3 regions of the Streptomyces sp. Y20 genome follow, and region 3 is predicted to be linked to each of the others. Evidence: riboswitches for the same ligand, from Rfam matches in the RefSeq annotation. Region 3 holds a riboswitch; each other region holds the start of a gene.
What was found. Region 3 has a riboswitch for cobalamin ahead of ACGFT1_RS23975 (cobalamin biosynthesis protein). Riboswitches for the same ligand answer to the same signal wherever they lie in the genome.

Region 1: linked by a shared signal. The riboswitch ahead of ACGFT1_RS30825 (CbtB-domain containing protein) and the one ahead of ACGFT1_RS23975 (cobalamin biosynthesis protein) in region 3 are both predicted to bind cobalamin.
Region 2: linked by a shared signal. The riboswitch ahead of ACGFT1_RS09805 (HoxN/HupN/NixA family nickel/cobalt transporter) and the one ahead of ACGFT1_RS23975 (cobalamin biosynthesis protein) in region 3 are both predicted to bind cobalamin.

What each region holds. Positions count from the first base shown of each region.
Region 1 is NZ_JBIDDP010000016.1:68,478-72,610, reverse strand. Features, by position in the region: gene mobF (MobF family relaxase) at 1-1,709, shown strand, start outside; gene ACGFT1_RS30830 (hypothetical protein) at 1,820-2,089, opposite strand; cobalamin riboswitch at 2,085-2,236, shown strand; gene ACGFT1_RS30825 (CbtB-domain containing protein) at 2,272-2,493, shown strand; gene ACGFT1_RS30820 (CbtA family protein) at 2,516-3,271, shown strand; gene ACGFT1_RS30815 (hypothetical protein) at 3,425-3,769, shown strand; gene ACGFT1_RS30810 (histidine phosphatase family protein) at 3,779-4,133, opposite strand, start outside.
Region 2 is NZ_JBIDDP010000003.1:327,784-331,916, forward strand. Features, by position in the region: gene ACGFT1_RS09795 (glycoside hydrolase family 13 protein) at 1-783, opposite strand, end outside; gene ACGFT1_RS09800 (ArsR/SmtB family transcription factor) at 864-1,214, opposite strand; cobalamin riboswitch at 1,293-1,478, shown strand; gene ACGFT1_RS09805 (HoxN/HupN/NixA family nickel/cobalt transporter) at 1,506-2,591, shown strand; gene ACGFT1_RS09810 (nucleoside hydrolase) at 2,599-3,564, opposite strand; gene ACGFT1_RS09815 (hypothetical protein) at 4,036-4,133, shown strand, end outside.
Region 3 is NZ_JBIDDP010000009.1:291,283-295,415, forward strand. Features, by position in the region: gene ACGFT1_RS23970 (cobyric acid synthase) at 1-1,396, opposite strand, end outside; gene ACGFT1_RS23975 (cobalamin biosynthesis protein) at 1,393-2,337, opposite strand; cobalamin riboswitch at 2,450-2,592, opposite strand; gene ACGFT1_RS23980 (hypothetical protein) at 2,723-2,950, opposite strand; gene ACGFT1_RS23985 (anion permease) at 2,986-4,133, opposite strand, start outside.

The sequences.
Region 1 (4,133 bases), on a different contig from region 3:
TCGAGGCCGACCTGCTCGCCCAGGGCGCGTCCCCGGAGAAGGCGTTCAAGGCCGGCGCCCTCGGACGCCGCGTGACGGTTACCGGTGTCGATTTCGTGTTCCGGCCGCAGCCGACGATCTACCTGCTGTGGGCGCTGGGGGATGAGGAGACCCGGCGGGTGATCGAGGCCGCGCACGAGCGCGCGATCGAGCGGGTGCTGGAGTGGATCGAGGACGAGGTGGCGGTGATCCGCTACGGCAAGGACGGCATCTACCGGGTGCGGCCGCCCGGCGGTCTGGTCGCCGCGCGCTTCCGCCACTACGAGGCACGCTCCGGGATGCCCTTGCTCCATGACCATCTGATTCTGTCCGTGAAGGGGCAGCGCCTGGACGGGAAGTGGGGGTCGATCCACACCCTGGCCTTGCACGAGAACACCGTGGCCGCCTCAGCGCTCTACAACGAGCTCGTGGCCGCTGAGGTCTGCGAGGAACTCGGGCTCGCGACCGAGCCGCGCACCGTCACCCCGGGGTGCCGGCCCGTGATGGAGATTGCCGGGGTGCCGCACGAGCTGATCCGCTGGACCTCCCGGCGCAGCGACCAGATCGCCGCCTGCCGCGAGGACCTGGAGCACGAGTACGTCACCGCCGTCGACGACGACGGCGAGCTGAAGTTCCTGCCCGTGGTCTCCGAGCGGGCCCGCGCCAAGCTGAACCAGATGGCCGCCCGCAAGACCCGCCCGCCCAGGCAGAAGCCCCGGCCGCTCGCGCAGCTGGGCAAGGAGTGGAAGGAGAGTGCGATCCGCACCTCCGGAGTGGCCGTCGACATCATCAACTCCCTCCTCGAGTACGCCCGCGCCGCGGCTGCCGCGATCCGGGCCCGCGTCGCCGTCGTGGCCGACGTCGCCCTGGCGGCCGTCGACGTCGCCGCGACCGTGTTCGTGATGAACGAAGGCGGCCGCTTTCACCGTCGGCACCTGCTCGCCGAAGCCCGCCGCCACCTCGCTCTCGTCCTGCGCGGCCGCCGCCGCGACCCCGGCCTGGACGACAGAAAGGTGGCCGCCGCCATCTCCACCCACTGCCTGGACATCAGCGAACCGAAGACCGTACGCGGCCTGGAATCCGGTTACCGCCTTTACACCGCCCGGTGGGCGCTGTCCGACCTCCCCGCCCGGCGCCCCCTGGCACCCGCGCCTGGCCCGGACCGGCAGCCCCCGGCAGATCCCGGCGAGCCGGCTGCGCCCCGGCCTCCAGGCCAAGATGCGGGGGAGTGGGAGATACCCCGCCTCCCGCTTCTGTACGAGCGGGCTGTCCTCGCCGTTGCGGTGGTGCGGGAGAAGCTACGCACCACCACTACCGCCGCCGTGCGGGGTCGGGCGTACGACGTCGTCGCACACCAGCAGGCGGCGATGCCCGAGCAACTACTCGCGGCCCCGGCCGCCGACCCCGAGCACGACGACCAGGAGCCGGAGGTCGAACCTCGGGAGGTGGTCGACATGACGGCGCTGCGGGCGCTGAAGGAGTCCCGCACCGACGTGGAGGCCCTCGACCTCACAGCCGAGCGGCTGCGGCATCTCCAGGACGCTTTCGCCACGGCGGCCGACCGAGCCCGCGCCACCATGGACCGCTACGCCGACGGGAAGCACACCGGCGCACCGCACCCGGTGCACGAGGACGACCAGCGCGCGCACCGGCATGCGGACCCGCACCGCGGGACACAAGCTGGCCGATGAGCGCGTACGGCCGCACGGCGAGGAAGATGGACGTAGGGCTCCCCTCCCGTGTTTCCCCCGAGCTGGGACGGGAGCCCGCTCAGCCGGGCCCGGTGCGGCGAACCGCTCGATCACTCGCTTGCGTTGTCACCGTCTGCTTGTGCTTTGTCCTGCTCGGCTTCGGGAGCCTTTGGGGCATTCAAGACCTGTGCCTGCTCATCGCCTTCGTCCACCACTTGCTCACGAACGCTTGGGCGGTACACGACGACGGGCACATCGATCTTGGGGAGCGAGGTGGAGATGTCGAGTTCGGGGAGCGAGGCCGCGATCTGCCGGGCGTGACGGTGCGCGGGGCTGTAGAACGCGGCCTGCACAGCGGCACGGTGCGCGGTATTGGCCATGTTCGCGACACACGGTACGGTCGGTGGGATATCGACGACGGCAAGACGGAAGCCGGTGGGAATCCGGAACGGTCGCGCCACTGTGTGTCTCCGCCCCGCATGGGGTGGCGGCGAGTCAGACCCGTTGCCGTCGTCATGCGCACCACCGAGATGGGACGCGAACTCCCAGAGGAGGCCCTGCCATGGCGCAGCATGTCGCCCAGCCGACTGCCACCACTCCCGCTCTCCCCGCCAAGCTGCCGATCGGCGCGATCGCCCCGTGGGCGGTCTTCTTCGGCATCCTGATGCTGGTCCTGCTGTACTTCGTCGGCGCCGAGCAGGGCGCCACTTCCGTGTTCAGTGGCACGGGCGTCCACGAGTGGGTGCACGACGCCCGCCACCTGCTCGGCTTCCCCTGCCACTGACGCAAGGGACACCGACACCCTCATGAACTCCGCAACGGTAAGAAACCTTCTCGTTCGCGGCATGCTCGCCGGCCTTGTGGCCGGCGTGCTCGCTCTGGTCGTTGCCTACCTTCTCGGCGAGCCGTACGTCGACAAGGCGATCGGCTTCGAGGAGGCGCACTCCCACGAGCACGAGATGGAGGTCGTCTCCCGCTCCCTGCAGTCCACCGCCGGCCTGGCCACCGGTGTCCTCGTCTACGGGGTCGCCTTCGGCGGTATCGCCGCCCTCGCCTACGCCTTCGCGCTCGGCCGCGTCGGCCGCTTCGGCCCCCGCGCGACCGCACTGCTGCTGTCCGGCTGCGCGCTGCTCGCCGTCTACGTCGTGCCGTTCCTGAAGTACCCGGCCAACCCGCCCTCCGTCGGCAACCCGGACACCATCGGCAAGCGGACCACGCTGTACTTCCTGATGATGCTGCTCAGCGTCCTCCTCGCGATCGCCGCCACCATCTTGGGCAAGCGCCTAACGCCCGGCCTGGGCACCTGGTGGTCGACCGTGATCGCGGTGGCCGGCTTCGCGCTCGTGATCGGGCTGGCGTACGCGTTCCTGCCCGTCGTCAACGAGGTGCCGAAGGAGTTCCCGGCCACCCTGCTGTGGCGCTTCCGTCTCTCCGCGCTGGCCATCCAAATCACGCTGTGGACAGGATTCGGCCTGCTCTTCGGCGAGTTGGCAGAACGGCTGCTGAACCCCCAGCCCGCGACGGCCTCCGCCGCGCGACACCCGGTGGCCGCCCCCAACTGACATGAGCCGCCACACGTGCGAGGGCCCGCGGAACCATCCGGGGGCCCTTTCGCGTTCTTCCGACACCCGGTCCGGTGCACGGACATGACGCAACGATCCGACCGACCAGGCCGCGCAGACGGGGACAGCCGAGGCGAGCAGCGGAGGACTCACGTGGCCAGACGCCCCCAGCCCCGCCATATCACCCTCGGCGGCCGGGAGGCCGTCGCCTTGACCTTGGAGGAATACGAGCAGCTGATCGCCAGCCGTCGGCAGATCGGCGGCCAGAGTGCCCGGGCCAGGGTGCTCGCTCAGCAGGCCAAGCGAACGGAGCAACTGCTGCGGTCCCTGGAGACGCTCATCGCGGTACCCGAGGACGGCTGCGCGGTGGCCGAGGTGTCACCGTCGGGCTGCACCGCCTCATGCCGCACCGGCGATGCAGCCGAGCAGGAAGAGACAGAGTGTCTGCACTGCTCGATCGCCGCCCTGCTGCGCCGTCACCGGGAGTCGGCCGAATGACTGGGCCCCTCAGCCGTGGGCGTCCCGCGGACCGAGCGGGTGGCCCACTCGCAGGTTCCAGCGTCCGGTCCTTCCGCTGATCGCGGTCGCCGTGAGCGGCGGCACATCGGCACGCCAGAAAGCCGGCACAGGGGTTCCCAGGACCTGCACCACCACGGCGCGTACGACATCCGGCTCCACCACGGCGACCGTGCGGCCATCCGCCTTGGACGTGCTGTCCAGCCACCGCCCGACGCGCAGGCACAACTCCTGCACCGACTCCCCGCCGTGGGGCGCTGAGGCCGGGTCGGCGAGCCACTGCACTACCGCCTCCGGCTCGGCCGCGGAGACATCGTCGAGTGTGCGGCCCTGCCACCGGCCCACG
Region 2 (4,133 bases), on a different contig from region 3:
GACCTTGCGCCAGTCGCGGTAGATCTCGTGGACCTCGTCGCGGTCCCAGTACGGGTGGCTGCCGGGCGGGACCGCCAGCAGGGCCTCCTCCCCGGACGCGCCGATGTCACCGACGTCCCGCAGCGGCTCGGTGAGGTCCTTCGCCAGGCCGTGGGCGACGTCGACCCGGAACCCGTCGACCCCCCGGTCGGACCAGAACCGCAGGGTGGTGCGGAAGTCGGCGCGGACCTCCTCGTTGTCCCAGTTGAGGTCGGGCTGTTCGGGGGCGAAGAGATGCAGGTACCACTCGCCGTCGGGCACCCGCTTCCAGGCGCTGCCGCCGAACAGCGACTGCCAGTCGCTCGGCGGGAGTTCGCCGTGCGCACCGCGGCCCGCACGGAAGACGTAACGGTCGCGGGCGGCGGAGCCGGGGGCCGCGCGCAGCGCCTCCTGGAACCAGGGGTGCCGGTCGGAGGTGTGGTTGGGGACGATGTCGACGACGAGCTTCAGGCCGAGCCGGTGCGCCTCGGTGACCAGGGCGCCGAAGTCGTCCAGGGTGCCCAGGCGCGGGTCGACGTCCCGGTGGTCGGCGACGTCGTAACCGCCGTCCGCGAGTTCGGAGGGGTAGAAGGGGCTCAGCCACACGGCGTCCACCCCGAGCGTCGCCAGGTGGTTCAGGCGCTCGGTGATGCCCTTCAGGTCGCCCAGGCCGTCGCCGTCGGCGTCCGCGAAGCTGCGCGGATAGACCTGGTAGATGACGGCCTGCCGCCACCAGTCGGGGTTCCTGGACGAGAGGTCTGCCATGCGGGCTCCCATGGACGGACGACGGTACGGACTCTGTATCTGTCCACCTTGCCCGGAAAGGGAACCTTTCTCGCGGCCGGTCAGGGGGCGCAGTGCTCCAGCAGGCCGCCCACCTGCGCGTCCACCACCCGGTAGCGCACCACCCGTCCCTCCTTCTCCCCCGCCACGACCCCGGCCGCCCGCAGCAGCCGCAGCGCCTGGGAGACGGCGGGGTCGTTCATGCCGGTGGCGATCGCGAGGTCGGAGACGGCGAGCGGGCCGGTGCGGTGCAGGGCGAGCAGCAGCGCGAGCCGGTTGGCGTCGGCCAGGAGGGAGAAACGGCCGGCCCAGGTGCGCAGGTGATCCGCGTCGCCGATGGCGGCGATCGCCTCGCACACCCGGTGACCGTCGATGGTGCGACGGTCGGCTCGGTCGGCAGGCACGAGATGCATGACGCCATCCTCGCAGGCACCGATGTGATCTTGAATACCTGCCCAGGTGCGCAGCTATGCAGACAACCGTCCGCCCCTCTACGGTGGGCGGGCCGTGGTGCTCGGGAAGTCGATGCAAGGTCGACGCGGCCCTCGCCACTGTGATCAGGGAGTTCCCGTTCCGTCCGGCAGCCGCCGGGCCACTGGTCGTACACGACCGGGAAGGCAGGAACGGCGGACGCGGACCTGTAAGCCAGGAGACCGGCCACGGCACTCACGAAGTGATCCACGAGGTGCTGGAGCGTGAACCTGATGGCCGATGCCGCGTCTTTCCGCTGGCGACGTGAGGACACCGTCAAGACGGCGGGGCTGATGGCGGTGATAGTCGCCCTGCACGTCGTCGCCTTCGGGATCCTCTTCCTCCTCGTCGCCCCCGAGCACTACCGGGTGGGCACCGACGTCTTCGGCGTCGGACTCGGCGTCACCGCCTACACCCTCGGCATGCGGCACGCCTTCGACGCCGACCACATCGCCGCCATCGACAACACCACCCGCAAACTGATGGCCGACGGCAAGCGGCCCGTGTCGGTGGGCTTCTGGTTCGCGCTCGGCCACTCCAGCGTCGTCGTCCTGCTGGCGCTGCTCATCGCGGGCGGCACCTCCCTCGCCGGGAAGGTCATGAACGAGGGATCCAGCACCCACCAGGTGCTCGGCGTCCTCGGGACCACGATCTCGGGCACCTTCCTGTACCTCATCGCGGCCCTGAACCTGGTCGCGCTGGTGGGCATCCTCCGGGTGTTCCGCGCCATGCGCGCCGGGGCGTACGACGAGAAGGAACTGGAACACCACCTGGACTCGCGCGGCTTCATGAACCGGCTCCTCGGCCGCCTCACCAAGTCCGTGACCAGGCCGGGCCAGATGTACCCGCTCGGCTTCCTCTTCGGCCTCGGATTCGACACGGCCACCGAGGTCACGCTGATGGTGATGGCCGGCTCCGGCGCGGCGGCCGGCCTGCCCTGGTACGCGGTCCTGTGCCTGCCGCTGCTCTTCGCCGCCGGAATGAGCCTGTTCGACACCCTCGACGGCACCTTCATGAACTTCGCCTACCAGTGGGCGTTCTCCAACCCCGTCCGCAAGGTGTTCTACAACCTCGCCATCACCGGACTGTCCATCGCCGTCGCCTTCTTCATCGGCACGATCGAACTGGTCGGCGTCCTGCACGAGAAGTTCGGCCTGCACGACGACCTCACCGGCTGGGTCGCCGGCCTCGACCTGGACAACGTCGGCTACGTCATCGTCGGCCTGTTCGTCGTCGTCTGGGCGGCGGCACTGACGTACTGGCGCCTCGCCAGGGTGGAGGAACGCTGGTCGGAACGGGTACCGGCCACCGCCGACTAGGGATGCCCTAGCGGCCGACGGTCTCCAGGTACAGCCGCACGTACCGGTCCACGTCCACCTCCAGCGCCACGTCCACGAGGGCCTGTTCACGGCGGCCTTCGTGGATCTCGGACTCGCCGGGGCGGGGCCGGCGGTCCACGACCGTCTGGCCCCGGGACGGGCCGGGGGCCAGGGTGACCTCCACCGGCAGCAGCCGGGTCGTGATGCCCTGCGGGTCGGCGACCGCGCACACCGCGCCCGCGTCACCGAGGCCGCCCGCCTCCTCCGCCTCGGGCGGCCCGCCCTGCGAGGTCGGCCGGTGGGCGAGGAGGTCGCCGGCCAGGCGGGTGCCGGGCTCGTCGCTCGCGCGCAGCCGGTGCACCTCCGGGCCGGGCACGACCACCTGCTGGAAGACGTCCAGGCCGTACATGGTGATCGGCACCCCGGCCGTCAGCAGGATCGCCGCCGCCTCCGGATCGTGCCAGACGTTGAACTCGGCGACCGGGGTGGCGTTGCCGACGGCCACGGCCCCGCCCATGAACACGATCCGCTCGATGTTCCGCGTCACCTGGGGATGGGTGCGCAGCAGCAGGGCGATGTTCGTCAGCGGGGCGGTCGGGACCAGCGTCACCGGGCGCGGGGAGGCGAGGATCTCCCGGTACAGCAGGGTGACGGCGTCGACGGCCGCCGGAGCCCGGGTGGGCGCGGGCAGACCCAGGTCGCCCATGCCGTCCGTGCCGTGCACGTGCCGGGCCGAGCGGGCCGGCTCGATCAGCGGACGTGCGGCGCCCCGCGCCACCGGGATGTCGGGCGCGCCCGCCCGCTCCAGCACGGTCAGGGTGTTGCGGACCACCCCGTCGACGTCGGTGTTCCCGGCCACACAGGTCACCGCCCGCAGGTCGAGACCCGGGTGCCGTACGGCGAACAGCAGGGCCAGGGCGTCGTCGACGCCGGTGTCACAGTCGATGATCACGGGAATCGGCTCACCGGTCACAGCGCACTCCTTCCGTCGTGCCGACCTTAGATCAGCCCTCCGGGGCCCGGACCGACGCACGGCTCGACCGGCCCCGTCGTCCTCGGACCCGGTGAGCAGGGGGCGACGGCGGCGCCCGTGGCCGGGACGCCCACGCCGGCCGGCCCGGCCCGGGCGGTACCGCCGTTCGCACCCCCGGCGGATCGCCCGGCCCCGGCCGGGGGTCATGCCCGCCACCCGTACGACGTCCCCGGGCGGCCCGGGTGCGCGGTCCCCGTGACCGGGGTGGCGCCGCTACGACGGCCCGGCGCACCGCGCACGGCCGGCCGTGCGCGGTGCGCCGGCCGCCGCCCGCACGGCGTCCCGGCGCGCCCCGCGCGGCCTGCCGCGTGCTGCTCACCCGTACGGCCCGGAGCGCTGGTGGGTGGGGCGGGGCGGTGGTGCCGTGGGAGCAGGCGTTCCGCCGGTCCGTACGCAGCCCAGGAGGCACCGATGATCCCCGCGATAGCCACCCGCATCGCCCGGCTCCCCCGTGCCGTCCTGCTGTCCCTCCTCGGCACCGGTCTCCTCATCGCCGGCGGTTGCGCCGC
Region 3 (4,133 bases):
CGAGCTGCTCCTCGCGCAGCGCGGCGAAGGAGGTGTCCGGCGCGGGCACGAAGCGGCGGCCCGCGGCGGCGGCCACCTCGCGCAGGAAGGCCCGCCGGAAGCCGTCCGACTCCAGCGAGCCGTGCCAGTGGGTGCCCCAGGTCCGGCCGGCGCGGCAGCCGTCCAGGAAGGCGTCCCCGCCGGTGACCTCGGCGACCCCGTGATGGATCTCGTACCCCTCGACCCGCTCGCCGAGGGCCTCGCCGACGGGCCGGGTGAGGGTCTTCTCGCGGGCGAAGCGGACCCGGACGGGGAGCAGGCCGAGTCCGGGGACGTGTCCGGCGCGGGACTCGACCTCGTCCTCGATGTGCTCGCCGAGTATCTGGAAGCCGCCGCAGATGCCGAGCACGGGGCGCCCCTCGGCGGCCCGCCGCGCGAGCGCGTCCGCCAGTCCGCGCTCCCGCAGCCACTGGAGCGCCCGCACGGTGCCGCGCGTACCCGGGACCACCACGAGGTCGGCGTCGGCCAGCTCCTCCGGGCGGTCCACGAAGCGCACGACGACGCCCGGTTCGGCGGCGAGGGCGTCCACGTCGGTGAAGTTGGACATCAGCGGGATTGCGCAGACGGCGACCCGCAGCACGTCCGCGCCGACCGGGGGCGTCACCGAGGACTCGCGCACGGTGCCCCGCAGGGACACTCTCAGCCCGTCCTCCTCGTCGATGCCGAGGCCGTGCCGGAAGGGCAGGACGCCGTACGTCCGCCGCCCGGTGAGCCCGTGCAGCATGTCCAGGCCCGGCTCCAGCAGCGACACGTCGCCGCGGAACTTGTTCACGAGGAACCCGGCGACCAGTTCCTGGTCCTCGGGGGAGAGCAGGGCGACGGTGCCGAAGAAGGACGCGAAGACGCCCCCGCGGTCGATGTCGCCCACCACCAGCACCGGCAGCCGCGCGTTGCGGGCGATGCCCATGTTGACGATGTCCGTCCGCCGCAGGTTGATCTCGGCCGGACTGCCCGCCCCCTCACAGATCACCGCGTCATACGTGCCCCGCAACTCCGCCAGGCAGTCCAGCACCGTGCCGAGGAGCCGCTGCTGGCGCCCCCCGTGGTAGCCGCGTGCGCTCAGCTCCCCGACGGGCTTGCCGAGCAGCACCACCTGGCTGCTCTGCTCGCCGCCCGGCTTGAGCAGCACCGGGTTCATGAGCGCGGTGGGCTCGACCCGGCAGGCCTGCGCCTGCATGGCCTGCGCCCGCCCGATCTCCGCGCCCTCCAGGGTGACGAACGAGTTCAGGGACATGTTCTGCGCCTTGAAAGGCGCCACCTTCACGCCCTGGCGGACCAGCCAGCGGCAGATCCCGGCCGTCACGACGCTCTTGCCGGCGTCGGAGGTGGTGCCGGCGACGAGGAGACCCCCGTTCACTTCCCACGTCCCTTCATCAGGCCGCGCGCGGCCAACGTGGTGCCGAGCGCGAGCAGGCCGACGCGGCGCGAGAGCCGTACGGCCCGGTCGATGTCGGCGACCCGGACGGGCCGTCCGGTGCCGCCGTTGAGCACGGGCCGGTGTTCGACCCGGCCGCCGTAGGAGAGCGTCCCGCCCAGCCGTACGCCGAGGGCGCCCGCGAACGCGGCCTCCACCGGCCCGGCGTTGGGGCTCGGGTGCCGGGAGGCGTCGGCCCGCCAGGCCCGCGCGGCGCCGCGCGGATCGGGTCCGGCGAGGGTGGCGAGTACGGCGGTGAGCCGGGCCCCGGGCCAGCCGGCGACGTCGTCGAGGCGGGCGGAGGCCCAGCCGTACCGGCGGTGGCGGGGCGACCTGTGGCCCACCATCGCGTCCAGGGTGTTGACCGCCCGGAATCCGAGCAGCCCCGGAACTCCGGCCACCGCGCCCCAGACGAGGGCGCCGACCACGGCGTCGGAGGTGTTCTCGGCGACCGACTCGACCACGGCCCGGGCGATGCCGTCGGCGTCCAGCGCCTGCGGGTCCCGGCCGCACAGGTGGGGCAGCCGGGCCCGGGCGGCCTCGACGTCCCCGGTCTCCAGCGCGCGCCCGACGGTGCGGGCCTCGCGGGCGAGCGAGGTGCCGCCGACGACGGCCCAGGTGGCGGCGGCGGTCAGCGCGGCGGAGACGGCGGGACGGGGACGCGCGGCGCGTGCGGCCAGCGTGCCCAGCGCGACCGCGCCGCCGGCGCACACGGCGGTGTGCAGGGCACCCCACCCGCGGTGGTCGTGCCACAGGACGCGTTCCACGGCTCCGGCCGCCCGGCCGAACGCGGCGACCGGATGCCCGCGGCGCGGATCGCCGAGGAGCAGGTCACCCAGGAGGCCGGCGGCGGCGCCGTACGCGTAAGTGCGATCGGCACCCATCGGCTCAGCCGGCCGCGGGGGCGGGAGCGGTCCGGGTACGGGTCCTCGAACGGGTCCTCGATGGGCAGCCGAGCATGTCGCTGTAGGTCCTCACTCAGGGTGTCCGCGCCCTGGTTCGACGTGAATCGGCGGCGAGAGTTCCTGGCTCCCGGGGATGACTCCCCGGTGACAGTGGCGGGACCGCGCCGGATTCGCACCGGCTTCCTCTTCTGCCGCCGTACATGGCCTGGGCAGTCCACCACGCGCCCGGAAGGGCCGTCAACTTGCCGTTGACCTGCGTGGGGAGAGTGTGCCCATCCCCACACCGCGGGACCCGTGGGACGGGCGGGGACAAGGCAGAGGCTCCCCCGCACGACCGGTGCGGGGGAGCCTCGGAGGGTCGGGGTCAGGACTTGGCCACGACCAGGTGGATGCCGTACGCCACCGCCGCCGCGCAGGCCGCGAAGCAGAGGTAGGCGCCGGTGACGGCCAGGCCGGCGGTGCCGCCCTGCGCCACGGCCTTCTCGCGCCGGTTCAGGCCCGCGATGCCGAGGGTGAACAGGGACACCAGGCCCACGGTGGCCACGAGGCTCACTCCGAAGACGGAGCCGAGAGCCGCCCAGTCGATCTTCATGGGGATGCTTCCTTCGGTAACCGGGGTGACCGGGCTCAGACGGTGGCGGCCGGGGCGGCCGGGGCAGCGGGCTCGGCGGCCGGGACGGCGGCCTGCTGCGGGAAGGCGATGTCCAGGTCGATGGCGACCGGACCGGCCGGGGGCGGGGTCACGGCGGCGATGGCGGTGGTGACCACACCGGCCGGCTCGCCGGCCTCCTGGGCCACGTGGGTGTGGTCCACGACCTCGCGGCGGGAGAACTTCCAGATCGCGGCGCTGGAGGCGACGAGGAAGAGGGCGACGGCGGCGGTGCCCCAGTCACCCAGGCCGGTGACGGACTCGGCACCCGCGCCGACCAGCGCGGCGGCCGGGAGGGTGAGCGCCCAGGCGATGAACATGCGGGTCGCGGTGGACCAGCGGACCACACCGCCCTTGCGGCCGAGGCCGGCGCCCATCACCGAGCCGGAGACGACGTGGGTGGTGGAGAGGGAGAAACCGAGGTGGGCGGAGGCCAGGATGGCGGTCGCGGCGCTGGTCTGGGCGGCGAAGCCCTGGCGCGGCTCCAGGTCGGTCAGGCCCTTGCCCATGGTGCGGATGATGCGCCAGCCGCCGATGTAGGTGCCGAGCGCGATGGCCAGGCCGGCGGAGAGGATCACCCAGGTGGGAGGGTTGGAGCCGGGGGCGATGGAGCCGCCCGCGACGAGGGCGAGCGTGATGATGCCCATCGTCTTCTGGGCGTCGTTGGTGCCGTGGGCCAGGGAGACCAGGCCGGCGGAGGCGATCTGGCCGGCGCGGTAGCCCTTGCGGGTGGCCTCGCCGTCGGCGGTGCCGCCGATGCCGTAGGAGAACCGGGTGGCCAGCAGCGAGGCGAGGCCCGCCACGACCGGCGCGGCGACCGCGGGGAGCAGCACCTTGGTGACCAGGACGTCACCGTGGACGGCGCCGAAGCCGGCGGAGGCGACGGTGGCACCGATCAGGCCGCCCATCAGGGCGTGCGAGGAGCTGGAGGGCAGGCCCACCAGCCAGGTCAGCAGGTTCCAGAGGATCGCGCCGACCAGGGCGGCGAAGATGACCTCGGGACGGATGCCGCTCTCGTCGACGAGCCCCTTGGAGATCGTGTTCGCGACCTCCACGGAGAGGAAGGCGCCCACAAGATTGAGGGCGGCGGACAGGGCCACCGCGATCTTGGGCTTCAGGGCGCCCG